4 regions of the Streptomyces sp. NPDC059452 genome follow, and region 1 is predicted to be linked to each of the others. Evidence: riboswitches for the same ligand, from Rfam matches in the RefSeq annotation. Region 1 holds a riboswitch; each other region holds the start of a gene.
What was found. Region 1 has a riboswitch for cyclic di-AMP ahead of ACFW9Z_RS25415 (M23 family metallopeptidase). Riboswitches for the same ligand answer to the same signal wherever they lie in the genome.
Positions count from the first base shown of each region.

Region 2: linked by a shared signal. The riboswitch ahead of ACFW9Z_RS35035 (NlpC/P60 family protein) and the one ahead of ACFW9Z_RS25415 (M23 family metallopeptidase) in region 1 are both predicted to bind cyclic di-AMP.
Region 3: linked by a shared signal. The riboswitch ahead of ACFW9Z_RS19880 (transglycosylase family protein) and the one ahead of ACFW9Z_RS25415 (M23 family metallopeptidase) in region 1 are both predicted to bind cyclic di-AMP.
Region 4: linked by a shared signal. The riboswitch ahead of ACFW9Z_RS22540 (M23 family metallopeptidase) and the one ahead of ACFW9Z_RS25415 (M23 family metallopeptidase) in region 1 are both predicted to bind cyclic di-AMP.

Region 1 covers NZ_JBHYVE010000021.1:19,823-23,733, reverse strand. The annotation lists gene ACFW9Z_RS25425 (MerR family transcriptional regulator) at 1-657, shown strand, start outside; gene ACFW9Z_RS25420 (PP2C family protein-serine/threonine phosphatase) at 800-2,128, shown strand; cyclic di-AMP (ydaO/yuaA leader) riboswitch at 2,336-2,488, shown strand; gene ACFW9Z_RS25415 (M23 family metallopeptidase) at 2,500-3,543, shown strand; gene ACFW9Z_RS25410 (aldo/keto reductase) at 3,798-3,911, shown strand, end outside.
Region 2 covers NZ_JBHYVE010000049.1:15,957-19,867, reverse strand. The annotation lists gene ACFW9Z_RS35040 (TnsA-like heteromeric transposase endonuclease subunit) at 1-374, opposite strand, end outside; gene ACFW9Z_RS35035 (NlpC/P60 family protein) at 598-1,818, opposite strand; cyclic di-AMP (ydaO/yuaA leader) riboswitch at 1,817-1,984, opposite strand; gene pcrA (DNA helicase PcrA) at 2,244-3,911, shown strand, end outside.
Region 3 covers NZ_JBHYVE010000014.1:100,748-104,658, reverse strand. The annotation lists gene eno (phosphopyruvate hydratase) at 1-549, opposite strand, end outside; gene ACFW9Z_RS19880 (transglycosylase family protein) at 908-1,633, opposite strand; cyclic di-AMP (ydaO/yuaA leader) riboswitch at 1,638-1,837, opposite strand; gene ACFW9Z_RS19875 (transglycosylase family protein) at 2,130-3,257, opposite strand; gene ACFW9Z_RS19870 (cytochrome P450) at 3,481-3,911, opposite strand, start outside.
Region 4 covers NZ_JBHYVE010000017.1:88,633-92,543, forward strand. The annotation lists gene ACFW9Z_RS22525 (GNAT family N-acetyltransferase) at 1-45, opposite strand, end outside; gene ACFW9Z_RS22530 (HPr family phosphocarrier protein) at 211-492, shown strand; gene ACFW9Z_RS22535 (GntR family transcriptional regulator) at 694-1,401, opposite strand; gene ACFW9Z_RS22540 (M23 family metallopeptidase) at 1,651-2,484, opposite strand; cyclic di-AMP (ydaO/yuaA leader) riboswitch at 2,498-2,666, opposite strand; gene ACFW9Z_RS22545 (M16 family metallopeptidase) at 2,889-3,911, opposite strand, start outside.

The DNA of each region.
Region 1 (3,911 bases):
CTGCGGGAGCTGGGGCTGTCCCTGCCCGTCATCAAGGGTGTGCTCGAAGGGCAGCGGGACACGGCCGTGGCCCTGCGGGCCCATCTGCTGCTGCTGGAGCAGGAGCAGGCACGCATCGGGCGGCAGATCGCCTCGGTGCGGACCACTCTCCACAAGACGGAGGAGGGGATCGAACTCATGGCCGAGGAAGTGTTCGACGGTTTCGACCACACCGCTCATGAGCGGGAGGTGACCGAGCGCTGGGGGCGTGAGGCGTACGAGGAGGGCGACCGGTGGTGGCGTTCGCTCGGGGAGGAGGGGAAGAAGGCCTTCCTGGACGAGCACGAGGCCATCGCGCGGGACTGGGGGCGGGCCAGGCAGGCCGGGCTCGACGCCGGCGGTGACGAGGCGCAGGACATCGCGCGGCGGCACTGCGCCTGGCTGTCGTCGTCCACGGCACGGGACGAGGGGCCGGGCAGGGCGTCAGGCGAGGAGCTGGGCAGGGCGCCGGGCCACGAGCCGCGCAGCGCGCCGGGCCGCTCGTACGTGATCGGGCTCGGCGAGATGTATGTCGCCGACCCGCGTTTCGGAAAGAACTACGATCGCTACGGAGACGGCACCGCCGCCTTCGTACGGGATGCACTGACGATCTACGCGGAACGGCGGCTCTCCGACTGACCGCGGAGGGCGCGGCGTTCTGGACCGCTTCCCCCTATTTGGCCGATGACGAGTCGCCGCACGGCGCGGCTCCGGGAAGCCTGGACGGGGCGCGGTACCGTCCGCAGCCGTGGCCGGACCGGGCAGGAGTGCACAGGTGGGGATGGCGGAGAAGGGGCGCGGACGCGTGACGGGAAGCTTCGGCGTCCCGGGGCGCGGCATGTCCGGGGCCATGGGGCGCGGGAAGTCCGGTTCTGCCGGGCCGGGGAAGTCCGGGTCCGCGGGGCCGGGGAAGTCCGGGTCCGCCGGGTGGGGGAAGTCCGGGGCCACCGGGCGGGGGAAGCCGGTGGTGGCGCAGAGCCGCGGGACCCGGCGGTTCGTCCGGCTGTTGCCGGTGCTGCTGATCGGCGGCGGGCTCCTCTTCGACTCGATCGCCCCGCCCAACTTCACCGCCGTCCCCCTGTTCGTGGCCGCGCCGCTGATCGCCGCGCCCTTCTTCTCGCTCGCCAGCACCATCCGTACGGGCGTGGCCTCGGTCCTCTCCGTCATCGCGATGCGGCTCTCCGACGGTACGTCCACCGAGGTCGTCCCGGTCATCGAGATGATCACCGTGCTCACCGCCGCGGCCCTGGCCCTCGTCATCAACGGGGTCGTACGCCGCAGCAACGAGCAGCTGGCCTCGGCCCGGGTCATCGCGGAGACCGCCATGCGGGCCGTGCTGCCGACCCCGGCGGAGCGGATCGGCGGGCTCCAGGTGGCCGCGCGGTACGAGGCGGCGCAGGCGGACGAGTTCGTCGGCGGGGACCTGTTCGCGGTGGCGGACACCCCGTACGGCGTACGCCTGGTCGTCGGGGACGTACGCGGCAAGGGGCTGGACGCCGTGGAGGCGGTGGCGGTGATCATCGGCGCGTTCCGGGAGGCCGCCGAGCAGGAGCGGTCCCTGGAGGGCGTGGCGCAGCGGCTGGAGCGGGCGCTGGCACGGGAGGGGACGCGGCGGTACGGGCTGGACGCCATGGAGGGGTTCATCACCGCCGTACTGGCCGAGATCCCGCCGGGTTCGGCCTCGCTGCGGCTCGTCAACCGAGGCCACCCCGAGCCGATCCTGCTGTACGCGGACGGGGCCCTGGAGGTCCTCGCGCCGAGTGTGCCCGCGATGCCGCTGGGGATGGACCTCGGGGTGTGGCCCGACCGGTCCGACGAGTGGGAGATGCCCCCGGGGTCGACGCTGCTCGCCTTCACGGACGGCCTCTCCGAGGCGCGGGACGCGAACGGGGCCTTCTACGATCCGGCGGCCCGGCTGCGCGGCCGGATCTTCCCCGGCCCCGAGGAACTGCTCTCGGCGCTCACCGACGACGTACGGCTGCACACCGGAGGCCGGTCCACGGACGACATGGCGCTGCTCGCGGTGAGCCGGCCGGCGGAGGGGCAGCCGCCGCGGCGGACGACGGTCAAGATCGTCGGCCGGGGCGATGACACGGTGCGTGACCGATGAGCACCACTCCGCATAACAGTTGACACACCATCAGAAAAAGAGGTGTGGGCGAGGGGTCGTCAAGTCGTCCGATTCGGGCCGCTTGTGGGTGGTAAATCCCCGTCGAAGCCGTTAATGATCAACAGGAACAGCTTGGAATCGGGCCCGCCTGTCTATTAACGTTCGATAACGCAGCGCGGTCGTCCCAGCCGTCGTCAGAGACGGCGCCGTGCGCGAGCGCCGAATCCCGCAAGGGAACCGGGGAACCACCTACATGGGGTGAATCGGACGCCTGCGTCTCGTGAGAGGCGGAGGGGCCCGTAGGAGACCTTCCTGCTCCGAACCCGTCAGCTAACCCGGTAGGCGAGAAGGAAGGAAAGGAGTGCGCCCACGTGGCGTCCAACAACCCTGCCCCTGAGGCCCCGTCACCCTTCACTGCCGACGGTCTCGGTGGCCCGGAGCGGACGTGGGAGGAATGGAACCCCACCGCGGAGTCCATCCGTCCCGTGCGCGGCAAGCACCGCGTGGCCAAGCAGCGAGGCCTCGCCCGTAGCTCCACCGTCCTCGGGGTCGGCGTCATAGCGGCCGTCGGTGCGGGTGGCATGGCCACCGCCCAGAGCAAGCCGCCGGTCTCCATCTCCCTTCCCGATTCCATCGTGGACAACCTCCCCGACGCCAAGTCCCTTCCCGGTGTCGGGGCCTTCATGTCCGAGGAGCCCGCGGAGGCCGCGCCGGTCGCCGCGCCGCTCACGGCCGTGAGCCTCACGGCCGCCGAGGCCGAGGAGGGCACGACCGACGCGGGCGAGGCCCTGCGCGCCCGGATCCTCCAGCAGGCCGAACAGCAGCAGGCCAGCGCTGACGCGGAGGCCAAGGCCGCCGAGGAGAAGGCGGCCGCGGAGAAGGCCGCCGCCGACGCGAAGAAGCAGCAGGACGAGGCGGAGGCCGAAGCCAAGGCCAAGGCCGCCGCCGAGAAGAAGGCGGCGGAGGAAGCGGCGGCGAAGAAGGCCGAGGAAGAACGCCTCGCCAAGCTCCGCGCCAGCTTCACCCTGCCCGCCTCCGGGTACACGATCACCTCGACCTACGGCCAGTCCGGCGCGATGTGGTCGTCCGGCCAGCACACCGGCACGGACTTCGCCGGGGCGGCCGGTTCGCCGCTCAAGGCCGTGCACAGCGGCACGATCACGTCGGCCGGCTGGTCCGGTTCGTACGGCTACCGAACGGTCCTCCAGCTGGAGGACGGTACGGAGATCTGGTACGCGCACCAGTCCTCGATCGACGTCTCGGTCGGCCAGAAGGTCAGCACCGGTGACACCATCGGCCGCATGGGCGCGACCGGCAACGTGACCGGCGTCCACCTCCACCTGGAGGTCCGCACCGCGGGCGGCTCGGCCATGGACCCGATCGCCTGGCTGAACAGCAAGGGCCTCAACGTCTGAGACCCCGGTACGTCGTTCGTCGTCGTACCGGAGAGAAACCCCGGTACCACCCAGAACCCTGGTACCACCCAGAACCCCCGGTGCCACCCAGAAGCCTCGGCACCACCCAGAACCCCGGCAGCCCTGACGCTCACCCCCCGACGTCAGGGCTGCCGGTCTGTGCGGGCGCGTTGCGAGTGCCTGCGTCGCGCGCGCGGGCGTGTACGGGCGAGCGGGTGGAATACCGGGATCCGCCACCGCCGTTGAACACCCACATGACTTCTCTGCGCCCGCTCGGCAGCTCCGACCTCCAGGTCTTCCCCCTCTCCCTCGGCGGCAACGTCTTCGGCTGGACGGCGGACGAGGACCAGTCCTTCGCCGTCCTGGAC
Region 2 (3,911 bases), on a different contig from region 1:
ACCAGCCCATCGGCGTGTACCAGGAGAAGATCAGGGACATGGCGGCGTCGGCGGACGCCGTCATCCCCGGTCACCAGGAAGGGCTGAGCAGCAATCCCCACCACGTCTCGGGCGAAGTCCGCCAGCAAGATCCTCGCGAGCTCCAGGCGGCTCTCATAGGCCACCAGCCGATCGCCCGTCACTGAGTGATACCAGCCGGAGTAGTGCCGACGCCCCTTGTACCAGCGGAAATCTCGCACTGGCAGTCCGGCTACTACCTCCGTGGCCATGAGCCGGTCCAACGTCGTCTCCGTGAACTCTCCGTCCGCCTGCCGGTACCGCACCTGGACCACGTCGGCACCCGGAATCACCGCACGAGACAAATGATCTGCCACCGCCACCCCCGCTGTACGCAATCAAGTGACCACTGATCGTGATCTCGGGCGAGGATGCCCAACGGCTGCGGCGTACCATGCGTGAACGGGCCCTGGAGATGCTCCAGGGCCCTACAATCACTCGGCAGAGCAATTCTCAACAGCGTGTCGGAAACGACAAGTTGACGACAGAACGTTGAGAATCCGACAGATCTATTGAGTCCCTACACCACCCCGCACTGCCCTACGCCGGGCGCACGCTCCCGTAGATCGGCATGGAGTAGATCGACTCCTCGCGCACGTTCGTCCCCGGCTTCGGGGCGTGGATCATCATCCCGTCGCCCTTGTAGATGCCGACGTGGCTGATGTCGTCGTAGAAGAAGACCAGGTCCCCGGGCTGAAGGTCCGAGGTCGCGACCCGGGTGCCCACCTTCACCTGGTCCCAGGTGGTCCGGGGCAGTGTCACCCCCGCCTCCCGCCACGCCGCCTGGGTCAGCCCCGAGCAGTCGTACGAGGACGGGCCCGAGGCCCCCCACACGTACGGCTTGCCGATCTGGGCGCGGGCGAAGGCCAGCACCTGCTCGGCCTTGGCCGCGTAGCCGCTGCCCGCCCCGGCACCCGTACCCGTTCCCGTACCGGCACCCGGGCTCGTCCCCGTACCGCTGCCGGAACCGGAACCGGAGTCGTTGTCCCCGCCGGACTCCTTCGCGGCCTCCTCGCGGGCCTTCTTCTCCGCCTCCTCGCGCTCCTTCTTCTCGGCTGCCTGCCGGAGGGCCAGCTTCTCCGCCTTCTTCCTGGCCTCGGCCTCCTTCTTGCGCTCCAGCTCCGCCAGCCGCGCCTTCTCCTCGGCGGTCAGCTTCGAGAGCAGGGTCCGGGCCTCGGTGAGCTTGGTCTGCACGCTCCGCTTGCTGGAGCGGAGCGTGGCCTGCGTCTCGGTGAGCGCCTCCAGGCTCCGCACGGCCTCCGCACGCTTCTTCGACGCCGCCGCCTGCTGCGTACGGAAGTCGTCGACCGCCTTCTGCTGCCGTTCCGTCGCCCGGCTCATCACCTGGTTCTGGTCGAAGTACGACTGGGGGTCGTCCGCCAGGAAGAAGGTCGCGGTGGGCGCGATGCCGCCGGTGCGGTACTGCGCGGCCGCGTAGGACCCCAGCGCCCGGCGCGCCTCGTTGATCTTCTCGGTCCGCTTCGCCACGTCGGAGAGCAGCGTGTCGACCTTGGTGCGCTGGGCCGTGGAGGCGGCCTTCGCCCGGTTGTACCGCTGGGTGGCGCTGCCCGCCTGCCGGTAGAGCTCGTCGACCTTCTTCTGTACGTCCTCCACGGCGGGCTTCGGCTCCGCGGGGGCGGCGGTCGCGCTCTGCGTGGAGAGCAGCGTCACCGAGGCCAGCGCGGCCGTCGTGAACCCGACGGCGGGGGTGGTGGTGCGCACCTTCGTGCGTGGCTTGCGATGCGATGCCAAGACCGGCATCTCCTTCCGTGGACCGCCTACCGGGTTAGCTGTCGGGTTCGGACGGAACGGAAGGCTGTCCTACGGTCCGGATGGGAGGGTACGGACCGATTCACCCCGGTTTACGCGTGTGGGTCCCCGGTTCCGAACTGCCGGGAGGGCAGCGCGGATTCGGCAGAGGTGACCGTGAGGCGCGGTTCGCCCCAGGGAGCTACGGATCACCTGATCGAGCACGCTAGCCAACCGGCCCCGCCGCTGGGAAGGAGGATGAGCGATATGCCCGATACATTTTCGTGACCTTTTCGGATCGGGCCCCCCGGCACCCCCTCCGACCGGGCCCTTCTTCACGGAACGTGGACGTCCGCTCTCCGTGCGTACGGGTGTGGACATCGCCTTCCGGACTTCGGCCGAACGTTGTCAGTCCCGCCCCCTAGACTCGGATGGCGATGAGCAGCCTCTTTGACGACAGTTTCCTGACCGGCCTCCAGTCCGCGGAGGACGGCCCGCCGCCGCCCCCCGAGGACCACGCACCCGAAGCGGTGCCGGAGGGTCTCTTCGAGGGCGTCTTCGACGCGCCCCCGCCGCCCCGGGACGGGTATTACCGGGACGGCCACCCGCGCCCGGTCATCGACTCCGCCGCGCTGCTCGACGGGCTGAACACCGAGCAGCGCGCCGCCGTCGTGCACGCCGGGTCCCCGCTGCTCATCGTCGCCGGGGCAGGCTCCGGCAAGACCCGGGTGCTGACCCACCGCATCGCCCACCTGCTGGCCGAGCGCGGGGTGCACCCGGGGCAGATCCTCGCGATCACCTTCACCAACAAGGCCGCGGGCGAGATGAAGGAGCGCGTGGAGCAGCTGGTGGGCCCGCGCGCCAACGCCATGTGGGTCATGACCTTCCACAGCGCGTGCGTCCGCATCCTGCGCCGCGAGTCGAAGAAGCTCGGCTTCACCTCGTCGTTCTCGATCTACGACGCCGCCGACTCCAAGCGCCTGATGGCCCTGGTCTGCCGCGATCTCGACCTGGACCCCAAGCGCTATCCGCCGAAGTCCTTCACCGCCAAGGTCTCCAACCTCAAGAACGAGCTCATCGACGAGGAGACCTTCGCCGGACAGGCGGCCGACGGCTTCGAGAAGACCCTGGCCCAGGCGTACGCGCTCTACCAGGCCCGTCTGCGCGAGGCCAACGCGCTGGACTTCGACGACATCATCATGACGACGGTCCACCTCCTCCAGGCCTTCCCGGATGTCGCCGAGCACTACCGCCGCCGCTTCCGCCATGTCCTGGTCGACGAGTACCAGGACACCAACCACGCCCAGTACACGCTGGTACGGGAGCTGGTCGGTCCCTCCGGAGAGGCCGCCGACGCCCCCGCCGAGCTGTGTGTCGTCGGTGACGCGGACCAGTCCATCTACGCCTTCCGGGGCGCGACCATCCGCAACATCCTCCAGTTCGAGGAGGACTACCCGGACGCGAAGACGATCCTCCTGGAGCAGAACTACCGCTCCACGCAGACGATCCTCTCCGCCGCCAACGCGGTCATCGAGCGCAACGAGAGCCGCCGCCCCAAGAACCTGTGGACCAACGCCGGCAGCGGCGCCCGCATCACCGGCTATGTGGCCGACACCGAGCACGACGAGGCCCAGTTCGTCGCCGACGAGATCGACCGGCTCACCGACAAGGGCGACGCCAAGGCGGGCGATGTCGCCGTCTTCTACCGGACCAACGCCCAGTCCCGCGTCTTCGAAGAGATCTTCATCCGCGTCGGCCTGCCCTACAAGGTCGTCGGCGGTGTGCGCTTCTACGAGCGCAAGGAGGTCCGGGACGTCCTGGCCTACCTCCGGGTCCTCGCCAACCCCGAGGACACCGTCCCGCTGCGCCGCATCCTCAATGTGCCCAAGCGCGGTATCGGCGACCGGGCCGAGGCCATGATCGACGCCCTGTCGATGCGCGAGAAGATCTCCTTCCCGCAGGCGCTGCGCCGCGTCGACGAGGCGTACGGCATGGCGGCCCGCTCCTCCAACGCCGTCAAGCGCTTCAACACGCTGATGGAGGAGCTCCGCACGATCGTCGAGTCCGGTGCAGGCCCCGCCGTCGTGCTGGAAGCGGTGCTGGAG
Region 3 (3,911 bases), on a different contig from region 1:
CGCGCCCCAGCGCAGGGCCTCGGAGAAGGACTCCGCGCCGATCGGCGCGATCATGAACTCCTGGATGTCCACGTTGGAGTCGGCGTGCGAGCCGCCGTTCACGATGTTCATCATCGGAACGGGCAGCAGGTGCGCGTTCGGGCCACCGAGGTAGCGGAAGAGCGGCAGGTCGGACGCCTCGGAGGCGGCGTGCGCGACGGCGAGCGAGACACCGAGGATGGCGTTCGCGCCGAGCGAGGCCTTGTTCTCGGTGGCGTCCAGGTCGAACATCGCCTGGTCGATGAGGCGCTGCTCGGTGGCGTCGTACCCGACGAGCTCCGGGCCGATCTGCTCGATGACGGCGAGGACGGCCTTCTCGACGCCCTTGCCCTGGTAGCGGTTGGGGTCACCGTCGCGAAGCTCAACGGCCTCGAACGCTCCGGTGGAGGCGCCGGACGGAACGGCAGCACGGCCCGTGCTGCCGTCGTCGAGGCCAACCTCGACCTCGACCGTGGGGTTGCCCCGGGAGTCGAGGATTTCCCTGGCTACGACGACGTCGATGGACGGCACGAGGCATCTCCTTCTGGGATCTGACACTGGTTGTGCAGGGTCACTGTGGCCTTGCGACACGAGCCTAACCGGCCCGGCCGCATCAGTCGGACGACCGCCCGTCTCCTGGGACGAAAAAGGACCCAAGGGCCTGCATGACGGGACAAAACTCCAAAAATCTACTGGCCGGTAACACGCGCTGGCGACAAGAGGTGAACGAATCCCCCCTCATTCTCATCCGCCGGTGAACGCATCCCCCTGGGCTTCCTCGCGGAAAGACCCCGGCCCGGCGCGCACGGGGGGTGAGCGCGCCGGGCCGGGGAGCCGTGCGAGGGAGGGAGCCGCCGGACCCCCTCCCTCCGGGGAGGAGAGCCGGCTGCTACTTCAGGTGGAGCTGCTGACCCGGGAAGATCAGGTCCGCGTCTTTGACGATGTCGTCGTTGAGCTCGAAGAGCTTGGCCCAGCCGCCCTTGACGCCCTCCTTCTCAGCGATCTTGCTGAGGGTGTCGCCGGCCTTGACCTTGTACTCGCCGTCGCCCTTCTGGACCTTCTCACCGGTCGGGGTGGTGACGGTCTTCTTGGAGCTCTCGGCCTTGGGGGCGGCCGGGGCGGTGCGCTGCTCGCTGCGCGTGGTGGGCTGCTCGGCCTTGCGCTCGGGCTGCGCCTGCGGGGCCTGCTGCGGCTTGCTCGCGGACTGGCCGGAGCCGGTGTTCACACCCGGGTCCACACCGTCGTTGGTGAGACCGCCGGCACCGGCACAGGCCCAGGCGCCCGGACCCTGCATGTCGAGAAGCCGCTCGGCGGTGGCGATCTGCTGGTCCTTGGAGGCCAGGTCGGCGCGGGGGGCGTACTGCGTACCACCGGCGGCGGCCCAGCTGGACTGCGAGAACTGGAGCCCGCCGTAGTAGCCGTTGCCGGTGTTGATGGACCAGTTGCCGCCGGACTCGCACTGGGCGACGGCGTCCCACGTGGAGACGGAGGCGGCGGAAGCGCCGGTCGCGCCCATCAGCGGGATGGCGACGGCGGCACCCGTGACGCCCGCCAGGGTGGCAAGACGGGTGGCCTTGGACGGGCGGCGGTGCTTGCCCTTGCTGTTCAGCAGCATGGAACGATCTCCTCACCGACGCCTGCGAGGTGAGCTGTCGGGTTCGGGCCAATGAGTTGCCCGGCCGCGTGACCTTGCACGCGGCTTCACCCCTAGCCGGTCCCGTACGTCCCCGTCTTCGACTTCGACTTCGACTTCGAAGGGGCCGTGCGGACCCGGCGGCTTACCTGGGTCCCCCGCTCCTGCCTACGGCGCTTTACGCGTCTGTTCCCTTCGACCGACGGCAGGATTCGGCGTGACGGTCGACGGGGCCCGCGGTGCGAGCGGTTCCGACCGTAAACACAGGCGACCCCCACATTCAAAGACGGACATACTGGGCCAATCGGCGCTTACTTGCTTACCCTGACGGATCGTTTCCGCAGGTCGGAGGGGATCTGCGCCGATCGAGCGGACGCAACACGCCAGTTGAAGCAAAGAGACCCATGTCTCACTTACGCATAAGTGGACATAGGCCTCTGAACTACCCGTGATTTTGGGGGTGTTTTTCCTAATTGAATCAGTTGGCGGAAGGCTCCTCGACGCTCTCCGCAGCACCCTTCCCGGCACCCTCGCCCGCGCCCTCACCCGTGCCCTTGTCCGCACCCTTTTCCGCGTCCTGACCCAGACCCAGATCCAGGCTCTGACCGGGCAGGATCAGGTCCGGATCGGAGCCCAGAAGGTCCTTGTTGGCCTCGTACAGGCCGGTCCAGCCCTGGGGGAGCTCCTGGGCGTCGGCGATCGCCCAGAGGTTGTCCCCGGGCTGCACGGTGTACCCGCCCGCCGTGACCGCGCCGGAGTCCCGCGCATCGCCTTCGCCGCGCGAGGCGTGCCGGCCGGACTCCCGGGGGCCGTCCTCCTGGCCCACCGCACCGGCCTCCTCGGGGGCGGGGGCGCCCCGGTGCTTGCCGCCGGTGCGGTCGGCGCCCTGGGAGGCGGAGGGCTGCGAGGCGTCGGGGGAGCCGGTCCCGCCGCTCTTCCCGGCGGTGGGTGACGCGGAGGGCTTCGCCGAGGGGTCGACCGTGTCACCCTTGCCGGACTTGCCGGACTTGCCGGACTTGCCACCCTTGTCGACTCCGCCGGTCTCGCCTGCCTCGCCGGACTTACCTACCCCACCCGTCTTACCTACCTCGCCCGTCTTGCCCGACTTATCCGCCTCGCCCGAAACCTTCGACTCGCCCTTTTCATCCGCCTCGTCCGCCGGGGCGGTCGTCGGAGCCTGGGTGGGGTCGGTGGAGGGTGCGGTGCCGGGGTCGACGCCGGGCAGGCTGCCGTCCACCGCGAGGCCCGAGATCACCGCACAGCTCGGCCACGCCTGCGGCCCCTGGTCGGCCAGGACCTTCTCGGCCACGGCTATCTGCTGCGACCGGCTGGCCAGGTCGGCCCGGGTCGCGAAGTCGGTGCCGCCGTACGCCGACCAGGTCTCCTGCGAGAACTGGAGCCCGCCGTAGTAGCCGTTGCCGAGGTCGGCGCTCCACATGCCGCCGCTCTCGCATTCCGCGACCCGGTCCCAGGTGGTGGCCTCGGCCGCGCTCGCGCCTGTCGCGCCGAGGAGCGGGATGGCGATGGCCGATCCGGTCACGCCTGCGGCGACGACGATGGCGGGTGCCTGACGAGGGCGGCGGTGTCTGCCGTTCGCGGAGCCCATGGGGTTTGCCTTCCGTGCGACTGACAAGCAGGAACTGAGGAGCATGAAGCTGTTGAGCACTCAACGTGACGCTGCCGGGCGCAGGAAACTCCGTCGCGCCCAGGAAGCCGTTGAGCAAGTGACGTGTGAGCAACCGGTGAAGCGGCGGCCGACGCGTCGAACCGTGAACCTAGCGGGACTCGAACGCATGTCACAAGTCGATGCAGCGCAGATCACGTGAAAGTCACAGAGGTGACAGCGTGTCACCTTCCCCAAGGCGTCGTCCGGGCTCGAACTCCACCGGCAAGGTGCGCAATCCGCGCATGATCAGCCCGCCGCGCCAGCGCAAATCGGCAGATTCTCCGGCAAGTCGCAGGCCAGGAAGGCGTTTCAGCAGCGTCGCCACGGCGGCCTGACCCTCCAGCCGGGCGAGCGGTGCTCCCAGGCAGTAGTGGATTCCGTGACCGTAACCGAGGTGCTGATTGTCACTCCGGGAGAGGTCGAGCGCGTCCGGGTCCGTGAACCGTTCCGGGTCCCGGTCGGCCGCCGCCAGCACCACCAGCACCGGGTCCCCGGCCGCGATCTCCTGCCCGCCGAGCGTCAGCGCCTCGGTGGCGTACCGCCAGGTCGCGAGCTCGACCGGGCCGTCGAACCGGAGCAGTTCCTCGATCCCGG
Region 4 (3,911 bases), on a different contig from region 1:
GTCGGGGTACGCGTGATGCGGAATCGGCTCCGGGGTGGGCTCCATGGGCAAAGCCTACGGCTGACATCCCGGTCGCGGAGGGACCGGTACCGGGGCAGTCTGAGGACGGCCCCGGCCAGGGCCTGCCGGAGGGGAGGGAGGCCGGGCAGAGCATTGCGCACCGCATGAGAGACTGGTCTAGACAACCGTTGATATGTGAAGGGCAGAACCATGGCTGAGCGCCGCGTAAACGTCGGTTGGGCCGAGGGCCTGCACGCCCGCCCCGCTTCCATCTTCGTCCGTGCCGCCACGGCTTCCGGCGTCCCCGTGACGATCGCCAAGGCCGACGGCAACCCGGTCAACGCCGCCTCCATGCTCGCGGTGCTCGGTCTGGGTGCGCAGGGCGGCGAGGAGATCGTGCTCGCCTCCGACGCGGACAACGCCGAGGCCGCCCTGGACCGTCTGGCGAAGCTGGTCGCCGAGGGTCTCGAAGAGCTTCCCGAGACCGTCTGACGATCCCGGGCCCGTATCCAACGGCGACGGACCCGAGCCGTGGTTCCCCCGAGGGGAACCACGGCTCTTTCGTTATTCCCGGCACCGACGCACCGACGAACGGACTGCATCGGCATATCGGCGTATCGACCACTCGGGAATTATTCGGGCAGCACGAATAAAACCCTCGGCAATTACTTCTCTTTGTATACGGCGTCCTTGTTAATGACGGACACCCGCGATGTTTACGCCGTGTTGCGAAGAACTCACCCGGGGCGGGGGCGCAGTGCGCCGGCCGGGCCGGTCCGGGCGGCGCAGCCGGTGGGCGCCCGCGGCCCGTTCCGCATGCTGGGCGGTGAGCGCCCTGGCCCGTTCCGCGTCGCCGCGCGCGACCGCGTCCACGATGGCGCCGTGCTCGGCCCAGGAGTCGGCCGGGCGGGCCGGCTGCTCGACCGCGTACATCCAGGCGACCTTGTGTCTGAGCTGGGTGAGCAGCGCGATGAGGCCGGGGCTGCCGGAGGCCTGGGCGAGGGTCTCGTGGAACCAGCCGCCCAGCGACCGCAGATCCTCCCCCTCCCCCCTGCGCGCCCGCTCCTGGCCCAGTCTGACCAGCCCGCGCAACACCTTGAGGTGGGCCTCCGTACGGCGCTGGGCGGCCCGCGCGGCGGCCAGCGGCTCCAGGAGCATCCGGACCTCCAGCAGGTCGGCCGCCTCCCGCTCGGTGGGTTCGGCGACACAGGCCCCGGCGTGCCTGCGGGTGGTGACGAAGCCTTCGGACTCCAGGGTGCGCAGCGCCTCGCGCACCGGGACGCGGGAGACCCCGTACCGCCGTGCCAGCAGCTCCTCGGTGAGGCGGCCGCCGCGCTCGTAGACACCGGAGACGATGTCGTCACGGATTGCCGTGCATACCGAATGCGCGGGAATGCGCATGTCCGAACCTCCGCCTTAATCCCCGCGAAACGCGGCCGGCCGACGCCTGTTCCGTGACTCTATTGCAATCTGCCGCAATTTCCGATGGCGGGCCGGAATCCATGGATATCTTCCGGCCAGGGACCGGGGGCGGAGAGACCGGCGGCGGGGCTTTTCGGGTGCGTTGCCGAAGGCCCCGGCGGGAAGCCGGGGCCTTCGGACGAGCAGGACGTACGGGCAGGTCCTGCGGGCAGGTCGTACGGGGCCGGGTCAGACGCGTACGCCGTGCGAGCGCAGGTAGGCGACCGGGTCCATGTCCGAGCCGTACTCCGGGGTGGTCCGGGCCTCGAAGTGGAGGTGGGGGCCGGTGGAGTTGCCGGTGGAGCCGGAGAGGCCGATCTGCTGGCCGGAGGCGACGCTCTGGCCGACGGAGACGCCGATCGAGGAGAGGTGGCCGTACTGGGTGTACGTGCCGTCGGCCATCCGCAGCACGACGTTGTTGCCGTACGCGCCGCCCCAGCCGGCCTCGACGACCGTACCGGCGCCGACCGCGACGACGGAGCTGCCGGAGGCGGCGCGGAAGTCCACGCCGGAGTGGCTGCCGGAGGACCAGAGCGCGCCGCCCGACTTGTAGCCGGTGGTGACGTACGAACCGGCGACCGGGAGGTGGAAGGCGTTGAGCCGGGCGCGTTCGGCGGCGCGGGCGGCCCGGGCCTTCTCCTCGCGGACCTCCTGGGCGCGGGCCTCGGCCTTGCGCTGGGCCTCCGCCTTCGCCCTGGCCTCCGCCTTCGCCCTGGCCTTCGCGGCCTTGACCTTGGCCGCCGCTGCCGCCTCGGCCTCCGCCTTCGCGACGGCCTCGGCGCGCTGCTTCTGCGCCCGGGCCTGGGCCTGGATCTGCTCGGCGATCGTGGCGTCGAGGGCGATGGTCCGGGTGAGTCCGGTCTCGGCTGCCTCGGGGGACCCGGAGTCCGCCGCGGCGGCCGGGGAGGCCAGGGAGCCGATGACTCCGGTGGTGGCCAGGGCCGCGATGCCGGTGGCCCGGGCGCCGCGGCACTTCAGGCGGCTCGGGGCACGGTGCTTCCCGGTGGCACGGGTGAACGCCATGGAGGGGCTGATCCTTTCCTTCCTTCTCGCCTACCGGGTTAGCTGACGGGTTCGGAGCAGGAAGGTCTCCTACGGATGTCCGCGCCGGGTCACGGCACGGGGATCCGATTCACCCCAGGGACTGCGTGTGGGTCCCCGGCTCCCCAGGCTCGCGCCTGACGGGGACTCGGCGATGGCTGCCCGGGGCCGCGGATGCGGCGTACGGGTGACGGACAGCCGGGCCGACGCTAGGCGGGCCGCCTTCCCAGCACCAAACGGACAGGGGGATTTGTCGCGCATCCCACAGGGCGTAGAGGGAGTTACCCCCCTGAGAGCAGGTAAATGGCACTAAGTGGACAAAAGGGAGGACCCCGGCGGACTGCTGTCCACCGGGGTCCCTTTCGTCCTGATGTGCCGACGGTGCGTCAGCCGCTGACGACGGTCACCTCTCCGATGCCGAGCGCCTTCACCGGCTCCTCGATCCGGGAGGCGTCCCCGACGAGGACCGTGACCAGCCGGTCCACCGGGAAGGCGCTGACCACGGCCGCGGTCGCCTCCACGGTGCCCGTCTCGGCGAGGCGGGCGTACAGCTGGGCCTGGTAGTCGTCGGGCAGGTGCTGCTCGACCTGGTCGGCCAGGGTGCTCGCGACCGAGGCGGCCGTCTCGAACTTCAGCGGGGCGACGCCCACCAGGTTCTGCACGGCCGTCTCGCGCTCGGCGTCGGTCAGCCCCTCGGCCGCCAGCGTCCGCAGGACCTTCCAGAGGTCCTCCAGCGCCGGGCCGGTGGACTCGGTGTCCACCGAACCGCTGATGGCGAGCATCGCCGCGCCGCCCGATTCGGGGCCGGACGAGCGCAGGACCTGGGCGAAGGCCCGTACGCCGTAGGTGTAGCCCTTCTCCTCGCGCAGCACCCGGTCCAGCCGGGAGGTGAGGGTGCCGCCCAGGCAGTACGTGCCGAGCACCTGGGCGGGCCAGACGCGCTCGTGCCGGTCGGCGCCGATGCGGCCGATCAGCAGCTGGGTCTGGACCGCGCCGGGGCGGTCCACGATGACCACACGGCCGGTGTCGTCGGCGGTGATCGGCGGGACCGGGCGGGCCTGGCCCGGGTTGCCCGACCAGTCGCCGAGGGTGTCGGCGAGCAGGGCGTCCAGGTCGATGCCCGTGAGGTCGCCGACGATCACGGCCGTCGCGGTGGCCGGGCGGATGTGGGCGTCGAAGAAGGCGCGCACGGCGGCGGCGTCGATCCGCCGCACCGTCTCCTCGGTGCCCAGGCGCGGGCGGGACATCCGGGCGGTGGCCGGAAAGAGCTCCTTGGAGAGCTGCTTGGCGGCGCGCCGGGACGGGTTGGCCTGCTCGTGCGGGATCTCGTCGAGGCGGTTGCCGACGAGCCGCTCGATCTCGCTCTCGGAGAAGGCCGGGGCGCGCAGGGCCTCGGCGACCAGTCCGAG